2 linked regions of the Kitasatospora sp. NBC_00315 genome follow. The protein of the gene in region 2 interacts with the protein of the main gene of each other region in a pairwise test. Links are inferred from orthologs where the notes say so. Each region holds a gene or a part of one and is shown on either strand. Other genes may lie near its edges.

Region 1 (3,124 bases), 540 kb from region 2 along the record:
ACGGTGCTGGGCGTGCTGATCGCCGCTGTCCTGGGCGCGCTGTCCTGGCTGGTCTTCTTCTCCTCGGTGCTCGACGTGCGCAGCGTCTCGGTGCAGGGCGTGCGGGACGACCGGCTGACGGCCGACCAGGTCCGCCAGGTGCTGGGGAACCTGGGGGACGGGCCGCTCGCGCGGGTCGACCTCGCGGACGCCAGGCGCCGGGTGGAGTCGATCCCGCGGGTGGCCTCGGCCGAGGTCTGGCGCGGCTGGCCGCACACCCTCCAGGTCAAGGTGGTGCAGCGCAAGCCCGTCGCCGCCGTCAAGGGTGACGACGGGCAGTTCACCCAGATGGATGCGGGCGGGGTGAGTTTCGCCACCGAGGCGACCGCCCCCGCGGGTGTGCCGGTGGTCGAGCTGCAACTCAGTCAGCAGGCGAACGACGCGATCGGCGTGATCACCCGCCAACAGCTGGTCCAGGGGGCGGTGGCGGTGGCGGCGGGCCTGCCGCCGGCCGTCGCCGAGCGGGCCGGTGCGGTCACCGTGCACTCGTACGACGACATCCGGCTCCAGCTCGGCGGGGGCACGACGGTGCGCTGGGGGAGTCCGGAACGGACCGATCGGAAAGCCAAGGTGCTGACCGCGCTGCTGAATCGGAAGGCCACGAACTATGACGTGAGCGTGCCGGAGGCGCCGGCGGTGTCGGGATGATCCGGTAGGTTCTCTCTACGGCCGTTTGTCGGTCACCCCGGTTTCCCAGGCCGGTTGATGATCACATAGGCTCAAAAGAAAAAAGGGAAGCTCGGCGTGTTCGTTGAACACGGGCTCGCCGCGACCTAGTGTCCTGTGTCACCAGGCTGTGTCCTACGGTGATGTGACAGAGGCACAGCAGTAACCCTAAAGGTCAAGTTTAGGGTTCGGGTCGGCGGTCGGCATTTCGGACATTCAGTCAGGAACCAGGCTCCCCACCCATCGACATCCGTCGGAACGGCGCGCACCCGGGCGCCGGGCCGACCCGGAAATTCGAGGCGAGAGGCCTTCGACGTGGCAGCACCGCAGAACTACCTCGCAGTCATCAAGGTCGTCGGCATCGGCGGCGGTGGTGTCAACGCCATCAACCGGATGATCGAGGTCGGTCTCAAGGGCGTCGAGTTCATCGCGATCAACACCGATGCGCAGGCCCTCCTGATGAGCGACGCCGACGTCAAGCTCGATGTGGGCCGTGAACTCACCCGGGGCCTCGGCGCCGGCGCGAACCCCGAGGTCGGCCGCAAGGCCGCAGAGGACCACCGCGAGGAGATCGAGGAGGTCCTCAAGGGGGCCGACATGGTCTTCGTGACCGCCGGCGAGGGCGGCGGCACCGGCACCGGCGGCGCGCCCGTCGTGGCCAACATCGCCCGCTCGCTCGGCGCCCTGACCATCGGCGTCGTGACCCGCCCCTTCACCTTCGAGGGCCGCCGTCGCGCCAACCAGGCCGAGGACGGTATCGCCGGCCTGCGCGAAGAGGTCGACACCCTCATCGTCATCCCCAACGACCGGCTGCTGTCCATCTCGGACCGCCAGGTCAGCGTGCTGGACGCGTTCCGCTCCGCCGACCAGGTGCTGCTCTCCGGCGTCCAGGGCATCACGGACCTGATCACCACCCCCGGCCTGATCAACCTCGACTTCGCCGACGTCAAGTCGGTCATGTCCGAGGCGGGCTCGGCGCTCATGGGCATCGGCTCCGCCCGCGGGGAGGACCGCGCCAAGGCGGCCGCCATCATGGCGATCTCCTCGCCGCTGCTGGAGGCCTCCATCGACGGCGCGCGCGGCGTCCTGCTCTCCATCTCCGGCGGCTCGGACCTCGGACTGTTCGAGATCAACGAGTCGGCCCAGCTGGTCAGCGAGGCCGCCCACCCCGAGGCCAACATCATCTTCGGCGCGGTCATCGACGACGCGCTCGGCGACGAGGTCCGGGTCACCGTCATCGCGGCCGGGTTCGACGGCGGCCAGCCGCCGGCGATCGTCCGCGACCCGGTGGTCAAGTCGACCCCGGCCGCCTCGCCCGCCGCCCCCGAGCGCCCGGCCACCCGGCCCTCGTACGGGAGCATCGGCTCGGTGACCTCGCGCTCGGAGGGCGAGTCCGGATCCCGGCACTCCGACGGCCCGTCCACCACGACCGCCTCGCCGGTTCCCCCGCAGGTGCAGCCGGCCCGGCAGCCCTACGTGGAGAGTCCCGCCGAGGAACTCGACGTGCCCGACTTCTTGAAGTGAGGCAGCTCGACGCGCGAAACGGTGCTCACTTCGCCTTCACCGACCGGTGGGGCGGGGTGAGCATTTCGCCGTACGGGGAGCTGAACCTCGGCGGCGCGGTGGGCGACGACCCGCTCGCCGTCCGGGAGAACCGGCGGATCGCGGCCCGTTCGCTGGGCCTGGATCCGGCGGACGTGGTCTGGATGAACCAGGTGCACGGCGCGGACGTGGCGGTGGTGACCGAGCGGCAGCCGCAGGGCGGCGCCCCGACGGTGGACGCGATCGTCACCGACCGGCCGCTGGCGCTGGCGGTGCTGACCGCCGACTGCACGCCCGTACTGCTGGCGGACCCGGCGGCCGGTGTGGTCGGCGCGGCCCATGCCGGGCGGCCCGGGCTGGCGGCGGGTGTCGTCCCGGCGGTGGTGCGGGCGATGGTCGATCTCGGCGCCCGGCCGGAGCGGATCACCGCGGCCACCGGCCCGGCGGTCTGCGGCCGGTGCTACGAGGTTCCGGCCGCACTGCGCGCCGAGGTGGCCGCCCTGGTGCCCGCCGCCCACGGCGAGACCTCCTGGGGGACGCCGGCCCTGGACATCGCGGCCGGGGTCGAGGAGCAGTTGACCGGTGCGGGAGTCACCGAGTTGGTGCGATCATCTGTCTGCACCCTGGAATCCGCCGATCACTTCTCCTATCGCCGCGAGCAGCGCACCGGCCGGCTCGCGAGCTACGTCTGGTTGGGCTCTGAACTCTCATGACGAATGACATCTACGGTCCGTTCCCCGGCGGGCCCGCCTTCCTGGACGCCCTGACGGACGGTCAGCGGGCTCGCTCTGAGGAGCTCGGGGCCAACCTCGACGCGGTCGAGCGCCGGATCGCCGCGGCCTGCGACGCCGCCGGCCGGGCCCGGGGCGAGGTCCGG
Region 2 (3,098 bases):
CGCAGGATCGACGAGATCAAGGCCGCCCGGGCGGCGCAGGGCCCGGCCCCGGCAGTAGTAGCCTGACGCCGCACCCCGCCACCGGCGGCGCTCCGGGAATCGGCGGCGCCCCGCCGGTCCGGGTCGGCCCCGCGCTCGCGGGGACGGCCCGATGAGCTGGGCCGCTCACGCAAGGTAACCTTCGGGTTAGCCGCATACACCATGCCGAACCGATTCCCCAGGAGCCGCACCGTGTCCCAGCGCACTCTCGTCCTGCTCAAGCCCGACGCCGTCAAGCGAGGCCTGGCCGGCGAGATCATCAGCCGGATCGAGCGCAAGGCCGGCTGGCGCCTCGCCGCCGTCGAGCTGTGCACCTTCGACCGGGCGACGCTGGAGCAGCACTACGAGGAGCACGTCGGGCGCCCGTTCTACGAGCCGCTGCTCGACTTCATGACCTCCGGCCCGTCGATCGCGCTGATCGTCGAGGGCGAGAACGTCGTCCCCGGCATCCGCGCGCTGGCCGGCGCGACCGACCCGCTGCAGGCCGGTCCCGGCACCATCCGCGGTGACTTCGCCACCATCACCCGTGAGAACCTGATCCACGCCTCGGACTCGGACGCCTCCGCCGAGCGCGAGATCAAGATCTTCTTCCCGGCCCACGCGTGACCGCCCGCCCCGGCCGGCCGGACTGATCCGGTCGGGGCATTCTTATCGTCAAATACGGAACTCAGGACTCCGACACGGCGTCCCAATCCTCGTAGAAGCGATCACACCCCGGACAATGGGTGGTATTCCGTCCGTCCGCGTCCACCGTGACCGGCGTGGCTACGATGGACACAACTCATGGGCCCGGTACGGCTGCTCAGCTGGTGTCCGCCCTGTCACGGGCGTGCGCGATCGGCCCACTCCCCGCCATTGACTCCGAGCCCGGGAAGGCACACCACACCCCATGGCCAACAACCTGTCGTTCATCGGCCGTGACATGGCGATCGACCTCGGCACTGCCAACACGCTGGTGTACGTCAGGGGCAAGGGGATCGTCCTCAACGAGCCCTCCGTGGTCGCGGTCAACACGAACACCGGCGGGATCCTCGCGGTCGGTTCCGAGGCCAAGAAGATGATCGGCCGCACCCCCGGCAACATCGTCGCGATCCGCCCGCTCAAGGACGGCGTGATCGCCGACTTCGAGATCACCGAGCGGATGCTCCGCTACTTCATCCTCAAGATCCACCGCCGCCGCTACCTGGCCCGTCCGCGGGTCGTGGTCTGCGTGCCCTCCGGCATCACGGGGGTGGAGCGCCGCGCCGTGATCGAGGCCAGCTCGCAGGCCGGCGCGCGCCAGGTGCACATCATCGAGGAGCCGATGGCCGCCGCGATCGGTGCGGGCCTGCCCGTCCACGAGGCCACCGGCAACATGGTGGTCGACATCGGCGGCGGTACGACCGAGGTCGCGGTGATCTCGCTCGGCGGGATCGTCACGGCCCAGTCGATCCGGGTGGCCGGCGACGAGCTGGACAACGCGATCGTGCAGCACATCAAGAAGGAGTACTCGCTCCTGCTCGGTGAGCGCAGCGCCGAGCAGATCAAGATGAGCATCGGATCGGCCTTCGCGCTGGAGGGCGAGAAGGACGAGCACGCCGAGATCCGCGGTCGGGACCTGGTCAGCGGCCTGCCCAAGACCGTGGTGATCTCCGCGGCCGAGGTGCGCGAGGCCATCGACGAGCCGGTGAACTCGATCATCGACGCCGTCAAGACCACCCTCGACCAGTGCCCGCCGGAGCTCGCCGGCGACGTGATGGACCGTGGCATCGTGCTGACCGGCGGTGGTGCGCTGCTGCGCGGGCTGGACGAGCGGCTGCGCCGGGAGACCGGCATGCCCATCCACATCGCCGAGAACCCGCTGGACTCGGTCGCACTCGGCTCCGGCAAGTGCGTCGAGGAGTTCGAGGCGCTCCAGCAGGTGCTGGACGCCCAGCCGCGGCGCTGAGCCGCCGCGACAGGTACGCGGACGGTCCTTCGGACGGACCGTCCTTCACACGGAAGGGCCCTCACCCCGCCCACAGCCCGGTGGGGGCCCGGCACAGGACTCGGACGAAGGGGCAGCTCCAGCACCGTGAGGGACACACGAGAGAGCCGCTTGTTGCTCATCCTGCTGGTGGCCGTCGCCTTCGCCCTGATCACCGTGGACATCAAGGGCGGCGAGAGTTCGCCGCTCGGCGGCGCCCGCCGGGCCGCCGCCGGTGTCCTCGGGCCGGTCGAGCGGGGCGCGGCGTCGGCGGTCGACCCGGTCGCGGACACCGTCCGCTCGTTCCGGGACGCGGCCACCCACAGCGGCCGCATCGACCAGCTGAACCGGGACAACACCGAGCTGCGCCAGAAGCTCGCGTCCTCCGACGCCGCCGCCGGCCGCACCAAGCAGCTGGACGACATGCTCCGTACCGCGGGCGCCGGCGGTTACACCGTCAAGGCCGCCCAGGTGATCGCGATCGGAGCGGCCCAGGGCTTCTCCTGGACCATCACCATCGACGCCGGCAGCGACGACGGTCTGACCCGCGACATGACGGTCATCAACGGCCAGGGTCTGGTCGGCCGGGTCACCACGGTCGCGCCCACCACCTCCACGGTGCTGCTCGCCTCCGACCCCGGCTTCAGCGCGGGCGCCCGGCTGGAGGGCAGCGGCGAGATCGGCTTCGCCTCCGGCCAGGGCACCGGCCCGATGCGGGTCGAGCTGCTCAACGGCAAGGCCCAGGTCAAGGCCGGGGACCGGCTGGTGACCTTCGGGTCGCAGAGCGGCCGGCCGTTCGTCCCCGGCGTGCCGGTGGGCAAGGTGGTGGAGGTCGAGGCGACTCCGGGTCAGCTCACCAAGACGATCATGGTCGAGCCGTACGTGCAGTTCACCCGGCTCGACCTGATCGGCGTGGTGGTGGTGCCGCCGCGGACCGACCCCCGGGACGCCGTCCTGCCGCCCGCGACCGCGGCCCAGGCACCCGCCGCCCAGGCCCCCGCCGTACCGCCCGCCAGTCCCACAGGGGGGAACTGACCCATGCGACTCATCCGGATCCCGGTCTCCGCCGTGCTGGTCCTGCTCGGCCTGGTGCTCCAGGTCAGCGTCTTCGGCC

Evidence for each region. The genes of interacting proteins can lie anywhere in the genome.
Region 1: the proteins of OG823_RS23340 (region 2) and ftsZ interact in binary tests that used the Escherichia coli proteins (3 or more experiments, as listed by UniProt). The link is inferred for Kitasatospora sp. NBC_00315 from one-to-one orthologs.

What each region holds. Positions count from the first base shown.
Region 1 is NZ_CP108025.1:6,145,489-6,148,612, forward strand. What follows is about bases 158-3,124. They hold ftsZ (cell division protein FtsZ), read left to right. Parts: upstream 158-1,020; coding sequence 1,021-2,229; downstream 2,230-3,124. Other genes in these bases: OG823_RS25615 (cell division protein FtsQ/DivIB), read left to right, coding at 158-687; pgeF (peptidoglycan editing factor PgeF), read left to right, coding at 2,226-2,960; OG823_RS25630 (YggS family pyridoxal phosphate-dependent enzyme), read left to right, coding at 2,957-3,124. In the rest of the region: more of OG823_RS25615, read left to right, coding at 1-157. UniProt on the Escherichia coli protein: Essential cell division protein that forms a contractile ring structure (Z ring) at the future cell division site. The regulation of the ring assembly controls the timing and the location of cell division.
Region 2 is NZ_CP108025.1:5,610,295-5,613,392, forward strand. What follows is about bases 13-2,953. They hold OG823_RS23340 (rod shape-determining protein), read left to right. Parts: upstream 13-940; coding sequence 941-1,966; downstream 1,967-2,953. Other genes in these bases: OG823_RS23330 (DUF4233 domain-containing protein), read left to right, coding at 13-66; ndk (nucleoside-diphosphate kinase), read left to right, coding at 232-645; mreC (rod shape-determining protein MreC), read left to right, coding at 2,093-2,953. Also shown: more of OG823_RS23330, read left to right, coding at 1-12; more of mreC, read left to right, coding at 2,954-3,019; rod shape-determining protein MreD, read left to right, coding at 3,023-3,098. UniProt on the Escherichia coli protein: Forms membrane-associated dynamic filaments that are essential for cell shape determination. Acts by regulating cell wall synthesis and cell elongation, and thus cell shape.